DNA from 3 places in the Martinezella sp. CNPSo 3732 genome. Region 3 is predicted to be linked to each of the others. Evidence: predicted binding sites of a transcription regulator. Region 3 holds the regulator's gene; each other region holds the start of a gene.
What was found. Region 3 encodes PhoB, which activates phosphate uptake and scavenging genes when phosphate is short. Its sites were predicted from a motif close to TGTCATNNANCTGTCAT; they were not measured.

Region 1 (5,193 bases), on a different contig from region 3:
AATTCGCGGGCAAGAACGAGCTGAATGTCCTGCAGCCCCACATCTGCGACGTCGGCAAAATAGGGCGCAACGCGACTATGCGCCGAAGCATCGCCGGCTTGGACGGCCTTGAGGAAAGACTTGGCCTGCTTTTTCAGGGAATCGAGAGTGGCGTCGACAGCCAAAGAGCGCGTGGTCACGATAGACCTCCTTCCATTTACGTCCGGTATCCGCGCCCACAGACTGAAAAGAGGTGTGGCAGTCTCACTTTATATGCATCAGGTGGGCCTAGCCCTTCCCGCGGATCGGATGCGCCCTGAGAACCCATCCAGATCTATCGTGTCGGTTGTGATCTGTCCAGAGCTCAAGCCGGCTCATAGCGGACATAGGCGAACTCGTCTCCGTCCGGTGACCAGTTCGGCACATTGATCGATCCCTGCCCGCCGAAGAGCTCGAACAGCGTCGTGATATTGCCGCCATCCATGTCCATCAGCCGCATCCGCACATTGAGATCGCGCGGGTGATCGAAGACATTGGGATCATAGGAGATCAGCACGACCTTGTCGTTTTTCGGCGACGGATGGGCGAACCAGTTGCCGTAGTTGTCATGGGTCACCTGCTCTAGGCCGGTGCCGTCGGGATGGATGCGCCAGATCTGCATGAGGCCGGTGCGGCTCGAATTGAAATAGATCCATTGCCCGTCGGCGGAGAAATCCGGCCCGTCATTGCGGCCCTCGCCATGCGTCAGTCGGGTCTCTTCGCCGCCATCGATCGAGATCGTATAGATATCGAAAACGTCGCTGCGGATGCCGCAATAGGAGAAGCGCTTCCCGTCCGGCGACCAGCCATGCCAGTAGGAGGGCAGATTGGTGGTCACCTGCCTTGGCGTACCGCCCTCTGCCGGCAGAACATAGATGCAGGATTTGCCGTACTGGGTCTTGTCGGAAATGGCGATCAGCGATCCATCCGGGGAAATGCCGTGATCGTTGTTGCACTGGGTCGCAAAGCCGGTATCGACCTGGGCGATGCCGCTGCCATCCAGTGGTAGCCGATAGAGCAGCCCGTCTCCATTCAGCAGAAGATAGCGGCCGTCAGGCGAATAGTTCGGCGCCTCGATCAGCTGGTCCGTTTGCCAGACGATCCGGTTTGCACCCGTGCGGATATTATAGATCTCGACCGAGCTGCGCATTCTTCCTCTCCCTTGCCGCTGATACCGCGATCAGCGATCGCGGAACCGGTTGGTGATTGGATAGCGACGGTCGCGACCGAAATTCTTCTTGGTAATCTTCACGCCCGGTGCGGACTGGCGGCGCTTGTACTCCGCGAGATAAAGCAGATGCTCAATGCGATGCACGGTCGCGACATCATGGCCGCGCGCTACGATTTCCTCAACCGACATTTCCTTCTCAACCAGGCATTCGAGGATATCGTCGAGCACTGGATAGGGCGGCAGCGAATCCTGGTCCGTCTGGTTCGGCCTCAGTTCCGCCGAAGGCGCCTTGTCGATGATGTTGTGGGGAATGACCTCGCCGGAGGGCCCGAGCGCACCGGGGGGTACATGCAGATTTCGCCAGCGCGACAGCGCATAAACCTGCATCTTGTAAAGATCCTTGATCGGGTTGAAGCCGCCGTTCATATCGCCATAAAGCGTGGCGTAGCCGACAGACATCTCCGACTTGTTGCCCGTCGTCACCACCATCGAGCCGAACTTGTTGGAGATCGCCATCAAAATGGTGCCGCGGGCGCGGCTCTGCAGGTTTTCCTCGGTGATGCCGCTTTCCGTGCCCTCAAAGAGATCGGACAAGGCCGAGGTGAAGCCGGTGACGGGATCTTCGATCGGTACGATGTCATAACGGCAGCCAAGCGCTTTGGCGCAATCGGCCGCATCCTTCAACGAATCCTGCGAGGTATAGCGATAAGGCAGCATGACGGTGCGCACACGCTCTTCGCCCAGCGCATCGACGGCAATCGCAGCGCAGATCGCCGAGTCGATGCCGCCGGATAGACCAAGCACGACCGACTTGAAGCCGTTCTTGTTGACATAATCGCGGAATCCCAGCAGGCAAGCGCGATAATCCGCCTCCTCGCCTTCCGGAATATGGGCCCTCGGACCTTCGGCGCAGTGCCAGCCACCACCGTTCTTCTTCCAGGTCGTTACTGCAAGCGCGGTTTCGAACTGGCTCATCTGGAAGGCCAGGGTCTTGTCGGCATTGAAGCCGAAGCTGGCTCCGTCGAAAACCAGTTCGTCCTGGCCGCCGAGCTGAGCAGCATAGATCATCGGCAAGCCGGTCTCGATAACCTGCTTCAGCACGACCTGATGGCGCACGTCGACCTTGCCGCGATAGTACGGCGAGCCATTCGGCGAGAGAAGGATTTCAGCACCGCTTTCGGCCAGCGTTTCGCAAACGCCGAGTTCGCCCCAGATGTCCTCGCAGATCGGAATACCCAGCCTAACGCCGCGGAAATTGACCGGACCAGGCATGGCGCCCTGATCGAAGACGCGCTTCTCGTCGAACTCGCCGTAGTTCGGCAGGTCTACCTTGTCACGGACCGCGATCACCTTCCCGCCATCGAGCACGGCAATCGAATTATAGCGCCCAGTTTCGTCCTGTCGGGGAAAGCCGATAATGACGCCGGGGCCGCCATCGGCCGTATCCGCGGCCAGAGCCTCGACCGCTTTCCAGCAGGCGCGAATGAAGGCCGGCTTCAGCACGAGATCTTCCGGCGGATAGCCGGAAATGAACAATTCCGTCAGTAATACGAGCTGCGCGCCTTCGCGCGCGGCTTCGGCGCGGGCGTCACGCGCCTTGGCGAGATTGCCGGAGACATCGCCGACCGTCGGATTGAGCTGCGCGACGGCGATGCGAATGGTGTTGGTAATCTGGCTTTGCTCTGTCATGCCATACATTTAGCGATGCCATCTTCCTTCCGCAACCGCCTTCCTTCCTGCACACGCATCAAAGATTTCACCACCCGCATAGGCGGTATTTTTGCCCGGAAAAATACTAAGCTAGCCTTGCGGTTCATGCCGCATTCATGACAGAAGCATGACACTTATATGAATATTTTGTAGCTTTTGGAGAAATCATTGGTTGCATTGGTCATCGAGTCCGCCTTGGCGGGCAAGCTTGCCCTTTTCCAGAAGATCGGCACAGCAAGACAGAAGTCCTCTGCTCTGCGCCTGCTTCTGAGCCTCACGCTGACCCTGCTTTTCTCCCTGTCCATCGTCATGACGGTTGAATGGGTCGCGCGCGGCGAATTCGCCTCAGCTTGGACCTATCTCCTTTCCCCGTCCCGCCCCGGCCTCACCACCGTCGGCATCGTTATCTTAGCCATGCTGACGCTGGATGCTCTGATCGGCCGTGCGCACCTGTCCGCTTTGATCATAGCGCCGCTGTTACTCGTCCCAGCGTTCATTTCCAGCCAGAAGCAGAATTTTCTCTCCGATCCGCTCTACCCTTCGGACTTCCTGTTTGGACGGCAGATCATGGAATTGATGCCCGTCATGGTACGCGATCGCCCCTGGACGGCTATGGCACTCGCATTCGGCATCATCGCCGGCACGGCAGCCATGATCCTGCTCTGGCGCCATCTCCGGAGCCACACGATCTCGCTGTCGCGAAACGAGCGCTTCGGCCGGCTTTCGGTCTGCCTGCCGCTGACGGCGCTTTTCGCCTCGCAGATGGACCCTACTCAATATTCCCTTCTTCGCGAGAAGCTGGGCATCATCCCAATCGTCTGGGACCAGACGGAAAACTATAACCACAACGGCTTCATCGTCGCCTTCGCACTGAACCTGCCCATGGCGGACGTCAAGTCACCGGCTGGATACGACCCCGCCGCCATCGACGCCATGCCCGCAAGAAACTACGGCTATCTCTCCGGTCCACGCCAAAAGCCAGACGTGATCATGCTGATGAGCGAATCCCTTTGGGATCCGACGCGGCTTTCCAACATCGCCTTTACGCCCGATCCGATGCCGACGATCCGCGCCAGACAATCCGGATATGTCTTCTCGCCGGAATTCGGCGGCATGACCGCCAATGTCGAGTTCGAGGCACTGACGGGCTTTTCCAATGCCTTCCTTCCCTATGGCAGCATTCCCTATCAGCAATATGTGCGCCGCCCGCTGCCGTCGCTTGCCACCTTCTTTCGCAGCGAAGGCTATATGGCGCGCGCCCTTCATCCCTTCAGCGGCTGGTTCTGGAACCGCAACGAGGTCTACAAGGCCTTCGGCTTCGAGGAGTTTCATACCCAGGAAACCCTGCCGCCAATGGACAAGCGCGGCATGTTCGCCGCCGACGATTCTCTGATGAAGGAAATCATGCGCGAAGGAGACGCCGCCGAGCGCCCCTTCTTCTTCTTTGCCGTCACTCTTCAGGGACATGGGCCTTACGAAGCCGACCGCTATGCTGAGAATACCGTCGATATCGCCGGCAATTTGAAAGACGATGACCGTGCGGCGCTCGCTACCTATTCACAAGGCGTTCGAGAGGCCGATGACAGCCTGAGGATGCTGATGGATTGGGCCGAAAAGCGCGACCGCGAAACCATCATCGTCCTCTGGGGCGATCATCTGCCGCCGCTCGGCAGCGTCTATCCGAACACCGGCTACATGCCGCAGCAGGTGGCGACCCGCAAGGCGCCGCTCGACGTCATGAAGAAGGAGCACGAAACGCCGCTCGTCGTCTGGTCGAGCAAGAAGGGCGTTCGCAAGGACATCGGTACCATCAGCCCCTCACAACTACCGTATCACTTGCTTAAAACCGCCGGCTACGAACATCCTTTCTACACGGGCTTTCTCGGCCGCGTGCAGAAGAAATACAACATCGTCGACCGCTATCAGCTGGCAACCCGCGACAACCAGACCTTCCCCGATTGGGCGCGCAAGGAGCAGGAGCTGGACCCGACCGTGCGCGACTATCGCTATCTGCAGCACGACATGATGTTCGGCCACCAATATGGATTGGAGCGCTTCTTCCCGTCGCATGCGGAGCTAATGGGCCAAGAGGAGAGCTAGCCCATTATAAACATGAGTGAGTGCAGTGGTTTTTTGCGATAACAGTACGCGTCGCAGCTTCATGCTCAATCGAGTTTGAAACCCTTTCCTCGTTGCATTTTTGCGCTTTGGTCGAATAGTTGCATTCAATGCCACCAGGACCTCGGAGCCCCCCCAATGCATAATCTTCCCAACTTCGTTCATCTGCATTTTGA
Region 2 (5,193 bases), on a different contig from region 3:
TTCTTCAGGGCCGCATAGAAGTCGGTCATATCGTACTGGTGGTTTGCCGCATCCGTCGTGCCGATCGCAGCCACGGAAGACGGGCGCGCATGCGTCGGGTTGGCGGTCGAGGCATAATATTGGAACGGCTGGTGATGCGGAATGTAGTCGGTGTAGTTGACCTTGGTGACGGCCGACGTGGTCGCGCGCTTGCAGCCCGTCGTGCCGTCCGGGTTGGTTAGGGAGAGGTCGAAGCCGCCTTCGAAGAAGCCCCAGGTGATCTTGTGCTCGTTCAGCATGTCGCCGATGTTCTTGCCATACATCAGTGCCGTCTGCCCGACCGAGCAGACGTCGCCGGTCGGATCGAAGTCGCTGATCGCAGTCCAGCCGCCATTGCCGTCGGGCACGATGCGGCCCTTGGAATAGGTGCCGTCACTTTCCAGCGTATAGCCGGGCGGCAGGATGGCACCATTGGTCTGACCGGAAATCAGGTTCAGCGCGCCGGGGGTCGAGGGGCCGAAATTGGTGGAGAAGGAATTGTCGTTCAGCGCATAGTGCTGGGCATAATTCCAAAGGGCCGTGACGGTGTTGCCGTCATAATAGCCCATGACCTGGCCCTTGGTTCCGAATGCGCCAGCGGCACCCTTGGTGCCACGGCCGGTATTGGCCGGGAAAAGGTCCATGGCGAAGTTGTTGTAGGCGGCCTGTTCGGCGGTATAGCCATGGTTCTGCGACTGGGTTGCCGCCTGCGTGCGGTCGAGCCGGAAAGGGGCTGCGGCATCGGCACCGTTTGCCGTGTTGGTCTTGTTCGGATTGGTGTCGAGAAGGCCGGCATTGGCGAGCGTGTTGATATCTGTCGGCGTGTTGTCGGCCGCCTTGAATGCCGGCTCGCCGTCGACATTTGCAGCTTTGGGGTAGGTCGCGAAATAATGGTCGAAGGAGACGTTTTCCTGGAAGATCACGACAAGATGCTTGATGGGGGTCGCGGTATTCGGGGCCGGGTTTAGGTCAGCGGCACCGGAGGCGGAACAGAGCAAAACAAGGCCAAGCGCGCCGCCGGCGACAAGGGCGGCGCGACGTGAAAGACGGGTCATCATCATATCCTCTTCGAGTGGGGGGCATTACTCCGGCGCATTTGCGCCGCGCCGGGCTTAGAGAACCCTTTCGAGCTATCAATGGAGTATGACAGTTCCATGAAGGGTGCGGGCAGGCGATTCCACCGCTGATATGGCATCTCCGGCAAGCGCTTGATTTTGCTATGCTGGAAGCAGAACGGTACGAGGCGCCTGTCCGGAGCGTTTACGGTGCTACCTTATGTCACGGACTGCCAGCGGGGCGTTTCCTCACCCTCCTCGTGCTTCGACACGGCCCTTCCGGCCTCCTCAGCATGAGGTAGCCACAGTCCTTCAGGTGAAATCAGATATTCTGATCCATCGTCTCGGCCGGAATCTCGTCGGCGCGATGGATGCGCACAACCACAGCCGGGACGCCTGCAACGGTGCAATGCGGCGGCACGGGTTTGACCACGACGCTGCCGGCGGCAACCTTGCTGAAGGCGCCGACTTCGATATTCCCGAGGATCTTGGCGCCGGCGCCGATCATCACACCGTGGCGGATCTTCGGGTGACGGTCGCCGCTCTCCTTGCCGGTGCCGCCGAGCGTGACGTTCTGCAGGATGGAGACCTCATCCTCGATGACGGCGGTTTCGCCGATGACGATGCCGGAGCCGTGGTCAAGCATGATCGAGGTGCCGATCTTCGCAGCCGGATGGATATCCGGGCCGAAGACGAGCGAGACGAGGTTGGAGAGCCAGCTCGCAATTTCCCTGCGGCCTTCCGTCCAGAGCGCATGGGCGATGCGGTGCGTCTGCAGGGCATGGAAGCCCTTCAGATTGAGAAGGGCATGCAGGTAGGTGGTGCAGGCGGGGTCGCGAGTTCGCACGGCAATGAGATCCGCTTCGGTTGCCTGTAGGAGGGCCGGATATCGTACCAGCACGTTCGACAGCAGCGAAAGCATGTCGCTATGCTCGATCCTGACGACGCAGAGCCGTGCCGCCAGCACATTTGCGAGGCTTTCGGCATCGGAGCTGCCGGCAAGCAATTGCGCTTGCAGCAGTGGGGCGAGCGTCGGCTCGCGCGCAGCAAGCTCGGCGGCTTCGCAGCGGATCACGTCCCAGACGTTTTCGGCTAGGGCAGGAGAATTTTCGGCGATTGCCGTTCCTGACTGAGGCATGATCCTGTCTTTCTGCATCTCATTGTTTTCACGCAATTCCGGACGGAAAACCGCTGCGCACTTTTCCTGGAATTGCTTTAACCGGAGATATCCACAACACCGCAATCGCCGGCTTCGGAGGCGAAGGCGAGTAGCTTGCCGGACTTGCTCCAGCTCATCGATGTGATCGCACCCTTGCCCGGCCGGCGCAAGAGCGCTTCCTTGGCGTCACCGATGCGCACCGCCAGTATCATACCATCGATGAAACCGATGGCGAGAATATCCTCGACGGGGTGGAATTTCACTGAAGTTGCCATGATGTTGGCGCGCGTGCCGAGCTCCAGCGGCGCCTTGCCCATCGGGCCGTCCTTGCCCTGGAAGGGCCAGACGATCGCGGCCGGTGCGCCCGACGAGGCAAGCCATTTGCCCTTGTTGGACCAGGAGAGTGACTTCACCTTGGCGGGATAGCCGGTCATGCGCATATGGCGGGCCTCAGTGCCGGGCTTCGTATCCAGCTTCCAGCCATGCAGCGCATTTTCCTGCATGGTCGTGACGATGAACTGGCCATCCGGCGAGAAGGTGACGCTCGTATGGGCGCCTTTCCATTCGAGATTGATCGGCTGACCGCTCATGCCGACCCAGTGCAGGGATACGCCGTTATAGCGGGCAACCGCGATGCGCAGGCCCTTGGGCGCAAAGGCGATGCCTTCGACGGTACGTTCTTCCGGAAACTCTTTCGTCGTCCCGTCGGAGAGCCGTACGAAGGTACTCTTGCCGTAGGAATAGGCGACGGCGCCCTGCGGGCCGGCTGCAAGCTGGCCGATCCATTTGCGCGACGCTTCGGCCAGTACCATCGTGCTACCATCGGCTGCGATCCTCAGAACCTTGCCGTCCTCGCCGCCGGAAATCAGGCTCTCGCTATAGGGATCGCGGATGCAGGTCAGCATTCCATGATGAGCTTCGGTGATCTTCTCGCCGCCTTCGAGGCGATGGATCGCGCCGGCGGCGCTGGCGAAGATTGGGGTGTCACCTAAAAATTCGACGGCCAGAACGTGGCCGTCGATATCAAGCGGAGCGACAGTCGGCATCAGGCGGACGCCTCGCACGCCTTGAAGCTGGCTTCCAGCTTTTCGCGGTCGAGCTCGCGGCCGATGAAGACGAGGCGGCTTTCATGCTTCTCGCCGTCTTTCCAGGGGCGCTGATGATCGCCTTCGATGATCATGTGCACGCCCTGGACGACGTAGCGCTCCGGATCGTCCTTGAAGGCGATGATGCCCTTGAGGCGCAGGATATTCGGTCCCTGCGTCTGAGTGACCTTCTGGACCCAGGGGAAGAAGCGCTCCGGGTTCATCTCGCCGCCACGCAGCGAAACCGACTGCACGGTGACGTCGTGGATCGGCGAAGGCGCGTGGTGGTGGTGATGGTCGTGATCGTGGTCATGGTGGTGATCGTGGTCATGGTGGTGATGATCGTGGTCATGATCATGATGGTGGTGGTGATCATGATCGCAATCCGGGCCGCAGACGTGATCCTCGTGACCGTGCTCGAGGAAATGCGGATCGTTTTCCAGCGCGCGTTCCAGATTGAAGGCGCCCTGGTTCAGCACGCGCGCAAGCTCGACGCCGGAGCGGGTCGTCTTATAGACGCGGGCAGCCGGGTTGATGGCGCGCACGATATCTTCGATCTGAGCCAGCTCTTCCGGAGAGACGAGATCGGACTTGTTGATGACGACGACGTCGGCAAAGGCGATCTGGTCTTCCGCTTCGCGGCTGTCCTTGAGGCGCAGCGGCAGGTGCTTGGCGTCGACGAGTGCTACGACGGCGTCGAGTTCGGTCTTGGCGCGGACATCGTCGTCCATGAAGAAGGTCTGGGCGACAGGAACCGGATCGGCAAGGCCGGTGGTTTCGACGATGATACCGTCAAAGCGGCCAGGGCGGCGCATCAGGCCTTCGACGACGCGGATCAGGTCGCCGCGAACCGTGCAGCAGACGCAGCCATTGTTCATTTCGTAGATTTCTTCATCCGACTCGACGATCAGGTCGTTGTCGATGCCGATCTCGCCGAACTCGTTGACGATGACGGCGTATTTCTTGCCGTGATTTTCCGAAAGGATGCGGTTGAGCAGCGTCGTCTTGCCGGCGCCGAGATAGCCGGTGAGAACGGTGACGGGAACGGGCTTTTGCGTGGCTGTTTCGGTCATGGGAGCCTCGAAATATGGAAGGTTGCCCCGGGGAGCAGACATTGATCGACTTCCATATAAGGAGTTGGAGACGCCAGTTCAAAGGCTTTTGTATGTTATAAGATCACATTGGATTGCGGAGACGCGGTTTGGCCGCATAGTCACGACAGTGTCGACATATCGAAGCGGTTGACATCCTCAAGCAGTTCGACAAGACCTTTAACGGCATGGGCAATCAGCCTTTCGCCCTTTTCAGCCGTCGCCACGGCCGCGTTGCCGGCCACACCCCGGCTGCTCAGATCGGCCATTTTCCAGCCGAAGGCGTGAGGTCCATAGGCGCGCAGATGCTTGAAGCCCTTGATGAACTCCGATTGCCGTGACGGGAAGTTTGCCGCCTTCGACATGTCCACCTTCTCCGGATACAGCGCCAGCATGGCCGATGTCTCGATATCGCCGCCGTGAATGTCGATGGCTTTGTCATCCGGTGAGATCAGCCCGTCCGGCACGCCGAAGCGCGTCCAGCTGGTGGCGACCGCCAGCATGTTGAAGCGCACGCGCGCTTCCGTCGCGACGATGGTCATCAGCGGCGAGTTGCCGCCATGGGCATTCAGCATGACGAATTTGCGGATGCCGAGATTGTTCATCTGCTCGGCAATGCCGAGCCACCGCCGAACAGCTTCGTCGAAAGCCAGCGTCCGGGTACCGGCGACATCCATATGCTCGATCGAATAGCCCACCGGCTCGACGGCGAGAAACGTGACCGGGAGGTTTGCCGGCAAGGCAACCTTGAGACGCGAGACGATTCCTTCCGCGATGAGCGCGTC
Region 3 (5,193 bases):
CGCCTGCAGCAGCTCCGCCTGCGGGATGGCCGCCTTGACACCAAGCATCAGGCCTTCGCCGCGAACGTCCTCGATGATATCCGGGAAGCGATCCTTGAGCGAGGCGAGCCCCTGGCGGAACACCAGCGCTACATCGCGCACATGCTGCAGGAAGCCTTCGGCAAGCACGATGTCGAGAACGGCGTTGCCGACTGCCATGGCAAGCGGATTGCCGCCATAAGTCGAACCGTGTGTGCCGGCTTTCATACCGGAAGCGGCTTCCGCCGTCGCAAGGCACGCACCTAGCGGGAAGCCACCGCCGATGCCCTTGGCGACCGCCATGATATCGGGCTTGATGCCGGCCCATTCGTAGGCAAAGAGCTTGCCCGTGCGGCCGACGCCACACTGTACTTCGTCGAGGATCAGCAGCAGGCCGTGCTCATCGCAGATCTCACGCAGCCCGCGCAGGAATTCGTTGGTCGCGGGACGAATGCCGCCCTCGCCCTGAACCGGCTCGATCAGGATCCCGGCCGTTGCGTCGGTAATGGCAGCACGCACGGCAGCGAGATCGCCGAACTCCACCTGATCGAAACCCGGTGCCTTCGGGCCGAAGCCTTCGATATACTTTTCCTGACCGCCAGCGGCGATCGTTGCGATGGTGCGGCCGTGGAAGGCGCCCTCGAAGGTGATGATGTGGAACTTCTCGGGATGCCCCTTGGCGAATTGATAGCGCCGCGCCGTCTTGATGGCGCATTCCAGCGCCTCGGCGCCCGAATTGGTGAAGAACACCTTGTCGGCGAAGGTCGCTTCCGTCAGCCGCTTCGACAGCTTCTCCTGACCGGGCACCTCATAGAGGTTGGACAGGTGCCAGACCTTGTCGGCCTGCGCCTTCAGCTCGGCGACGAGATGAGGATGAGCATGACCGAGCGAGTTGACCGCGACGCCGGCTGCGAAATCGAGGTAGCGTTCGCCATTTTCGGTGACCAGCCAGACGCCCTCGCCTCGCTCGAACCGTAGCGGAGCGCGCATGTAGGTGTCATAAAGCGGCGTGGTCTCGGCCATGGCCATATCTCCTGATCACAACTTTAAGGACCGATCGCTTCCATTTGATGAAACGGGTCCGAAAAAATCAAAAATGCCGCCTTGCGGCGGCCTGGGCACTATTGATGTTTTGCATCGCGATGTCAACAAAACTGGCGTTTTAGCAGGTGCGAGATAACGCTTGCGGGCAAAAGAGATAGGTTCGGCGGCGCCTATTGCAGAAATGCCACGCCTGGGCAGCAAGTTGGGGAAAACCTCGAAATCGATTCCTCAAGATTCTCGCGACTCTTGTCACGGAGTCAGCCTCACACTAGGTTAAAAAGCAATTGCTAGACTGCATGCGGCGGAACTAGTCACCACAATTTTAGAGCGTTTCGCGCCTCGTTCCCATGCGAGGCAATGGTGAGGGATTCTGCCATCGGAAACGCGACAGCGGAGACAGGGCATGAATTGGACAGACGAACGCGTCGAGAAGCTGAAAAAGCTATGGTCCGAAGGGTTGAGCGCCAGCCAGATCGCTGCGCAGCTCGGTGGCGTGAGCCGTAATGCCGTCATCGGCAAGGTGCACCGCCTGAACCTTCCCGGCCGAGCGAAGGCGGGCGGCACGGCAACCGCAGCGCGCACGCCGAAGCGCAGCGCAGCTGCACCCCGCGCCGCGACCTACGGATCGCGCGTTGCTACCCGCACGGTCGTCGCCCGCCAGCAGGGCGCAACCATGCTGAAGGAAGAGATCGAGATCGATTCCGTCAATGAAATCCAGTATCGTCCGGCATCGAACGTCGTCGTTCCGATCTCCCGCCGCCTCGGCCTGACGGAACTGACGGAGCGCACCTGCAAGTGGCCGGTCGGCGACCCGCTGAAGGACGACTTCCACTTCTGCGGCAATGACAGCCCAGATTCTTCGCCCTACTGCACCTATCATCAGCGCATGGCATACCAGCCGGTGCATGACCGCCGTCGTAACAACGGCTGAAAGCCACAGCAAGACAATGAGAAACGGGCCCTCGAGGCCCGTTTTTCTATTTCCGCCGCTATTTAAAGCACGTCACGATCTTTCAGATTCGCTTCCTGTGCTTTAGGTTTTCCGTCTGGCGCATGTCGTTCTCGCAAAACCGCTACGCACTTTTGGGCGACATGCTTTAGTGATACCCGAGCGGCAAGCCGCTCAGGCTTCCATGGAATAGCCCGCGCCGCGAACGGTGCGGATGACATCCTGCATATTGGAGAAATTGAGCGCCTTGCGCAGGCGGCCGACATGGACGTCGACGGTGCGTTCGTCGACGTAGATATCGTGACCCCATACGCCGTCGAGCAGCTGCGAGCGCGAGAAGACGCGGCCGGGCGAGGACATCAGGAATTCCAGCAGGCGGAATTCCGTCGGCCCCAGCCGTACTTCGCGGCTCTTGCGGTGGACGCGATGGGTTTCGCGGTCCAGCTCGATATCGCCGCAGCGCAGCACCGTGGAGAGAACCTCCGGGCGGGCACGCCGCAGCATCGCCTTGACGCGAGCCATCAGCTCCGGCGTCGAGAACGGCTTGACGACATAATCGTCCGCGCCGGTCGAAAGCCCACGCACGCGCTCGCTTTCCTCGCCGCGGGCCGTCAGCATGATGATCGGCAGTCGCTCCGTCTCCGGCCGCATACGCAGCCGGCGGCAGAGCTCGATGCCCGATACGCCGGGGAGCATCCAGTCGAGGATCAGGAGATCGGGGATGCGCTCCTGGAGACGCAGCTCGGCCTCATCGCCTCTGAGGATCGTGTCGACCTCGAAGCCTTCGGCCTCAAGATTGTAGCGCAGCAGAACGCTGAGCGCTTCCTCGTCTTCTACAACAGCAACTCTCGGAACCATGCGCCTATGGTCTCCTTTCTTCGCTTCCAGATTATTCCGTCACTGCGCCGACGGTATTGGCGGTATCGTCCTTCGGGCGTTCGCCTTCCGGCTGAGCACCTGTCGCCATGTAATAGATCGTCTCGGCGATATTGGTGGCGTGGTCGCCGATGCGCTCGATGTTCTTGGCGCAGAAGAGAAGATGCGTGCAGGTGGTGATGTTGCGCGGATCTTCCATCATGTAGGTCAGCATCTCGCGGAAGAGCGAGGTGTACATGGCGTCGATTTCCTCGTCACGTTCGCGGATCGACACGGCCTTGTCGGGCGAGCGGGTCGCGTAGACATCGAGAACTTCCTTGAGCTGGCTCAAAGCCAGTTCGGAGAGATGCTCGATGCCGCGGGCGAGACGGCGGGGGACACCGGTGCCCTGCACAGCGATGACGCGCTTTGCGGTGTTCTTGCCGAGATCGCCGACGCGCTCCAGATCGGAGGCGATGCGGATCGAGCCCATGATTTCACGAAGGTCCGCTGCCATCGGCTGACGGCGAGCAATGGTGACGATCGCCTTGTCGCCGACTTCGCGCTCGGCATGGTCAAGAACGACGTCATCGGAGATGACTTTCTGGGCCAAGGCAGCGTCGCTGTTGACCAGCGCGCGTACGCTGTCGCTAACCATCTGCTCGGCCAGGCCGCCCATTTCGGCAATGCGGCGCGTCAGGAACTTCAGGTCTTCGTCATAGGCTGAGAGAATGTGGGTGGAGACCATTTTTCTATCCTCAAGGTGAACTGTGTGAAATGAGCCGCGCGCCTGACATCATCAACCAAAACGGCCCATGATGTAATCCTGCGTGCGGTAATCGTCGGGATTGGTGAACATCTTATCGGTGTCGTTCTCCTCGACCAGGTGGCCGAGATGAAACATTGCGGTACGCTGCGAGACGCGGGCTGCCTGCTGCATGGAATGCGTCACGATGACGATGGTGAAATTCTCCCGAAGCTCGTGGATGAGATCCTCGACCTTGGCGGTCGCGATCGGATCGAGCGCCGAGCACGGCTCGTCCATCAGGATGACCTCCGGGCTGACCGCAACGGCGCGCGCGATGCACAGACGCTGCTGCTGACCGCCCGACAAGCTCGTGCCGGCGTCATGGAGGCGATCCTTCACCTCGCCCCAAAGACCAGCCTTCTGCAGGCTTGTTTCGACGACATGCTCGAGATCGGCCTTTGAGCGATGCAGGCCATGGATGCGCGGGCCGTAGGCGACGTTCTCATAGATGGACTTCGGAAACGGGTTGGGCTTCTGGAAGACCATGCCGACGCGGGCGCGCAATTCCACCACGTCGATGCCGTCGTCGTAGACATCCTGATCGTCGAGCGTGATCTTGCCGGTGACACGGCAGGTCTCGATCGTATCGTTCATGCGATTGAGGCAGCGCAGGAAGGTGGACTTGCCGCAACCGGAAGGGCCGATCAAAGCCGTGACCGTATTCGCACGAATCTTCAGATTGACGTCGAAGAGCGCCCGCTTGTGGCCGTAATAGACCGAAACGTCCTGGCCGATCATCTTGTAGGGGATCGTCATCATCTTCTTGGACAATGCTTTTTCGCTGGCGGCTTCCGTCATCATGTTCATTTCGTGCGCCCTCCCTTACCAGCGCCGCTCGAAACGGCGGCGCAGCAGGATGGCGCCGATGTTCATCGCGACGAGGAAGAAGAGAAGCACGATGATGGCGCCGGATGTCCTTTCGACGAAGGCCCGCTCGGCTTCGCTCGCCCACATGTAGATCTGCACCGGCAGCGCCGTCGAAGGGTCGAGCGGCGATGTCGGATAGTTGGCGACGAAGGCGACCATGCCGATCAGAAGCAGCGGCGCGGTCTCGCCGAGCGCGTGGGCAAGCCCGAGGATCGTGCCCGTCAGGATGCCGGGCATGGCAAGCGGCAGCACGTGATGAAAGACCATCTGCATGCGCGATGCGCCAAGCCCGAGCGCCGCGCTGCGGATCGACGGCGGCACGGCACGCAAGGCCGAGCGCGTGGCGATGATGATCATCGGCAACGTCATCAGGCTCAGCACGAGACCGCCGACCAGCGAGGCCGAGCGCGGCAGACCCATCATGTTGATGAAGACCGAGAGGCCCAACAGGCCATAGACGATCGAGGGGACGGCAGCGAGATTGTTGATGTTGACCTCGATCAGATCCGTCAACCGGTTCTTCGGCGCGAACTCTTCTAGATAGATCGAGGCGGCAACGCCGACCGGCAAGGCCAGCACGAGAACGGCCAGCATCAGGTAGAACGAGCCGATCAGAGCGACGCCGAGTCCGGCGGCTTCGGGCCGGCTCGAA

Region 1: AC13RM_RS16145 (LTA synthase family protein) is a predicted target of PhoB. The motif match lies at 3,016-3,032, and genes of this name have one in related genera.
Region 2: AC13RM_RS25470 (phospholipase C) is a predicted target of PhoB. The motif match lies at 1,162-1,178, and genes of this name have one in related genera.

What each region holds. Positions count from the first base shown of each region.
Region 1 is NZ_JBXSOO010000008.1:110,802-115,994, reverse strand. It holds gene AC13RM_RS16160 (ankyrin repeat domain-containing protein) at 1-179, opposite strand, end outside; gene AC13RM_RS16155 (TolB family protein) at 344-1,168, opposite strand; gene AC13RM_RS16150 (NAD+ synthase) at 1,199-2,878, opposite strand; gene AC13RM_RS16145 (LTA synthase family protein) at 3,068-4,999, shown strand; gene AC13RM_RS16140 (DUF1003 domain-containing protein) at 5,156-5,193, shown strand, end outside.
Region 2 is NZ_JBXSOO010000020.1:31,093-36,285, forward strand. It holds gene AC13RM_RS25470 (phospholipase C) at 1-1,073, opposite strand, end outside; gene cysE (serine O-acetyltransferase) at 1,396-2,211, opposite strand; gene AC13RM_RS25480 (WD40 repeat domain-containing protein) at 2,289-3,278, opposite strand; gene AC13RM_RS25485 (CobW family GTP-binding protein) at 3,278-4,390, opposite strand; gene AC13RM_RS25490 (creatininase family protein) at 4,531-5,193, opposite strand, start outside.
Region 3 is NZ_JBXSOO010000021.1:98,629-103,821, forward strand. It holds gene AC13RM_RS26395 (aspartate aminotransferase family protein) at 1-1,041, opposite strand, end outside; gene AC13RM_RS26400 (GcrA family cell cycle regulator) at 1,466-1,993, shown strand; gene phoB (phosphate regulon transcriptional regulator PhoB) at 2,186-2,869, opposite strand; gene phoU (phosphate signaling complex protein PhoU) at 2,901-3,614, opposite strand; gene pstB (phosphate ABC transporter ATP-binding protein PstB) at 3,666-4,481, opposite strand; gene pstA (phosphate ABC transporter permease PstA) at 4,497-5,193, opposite strand, start outside.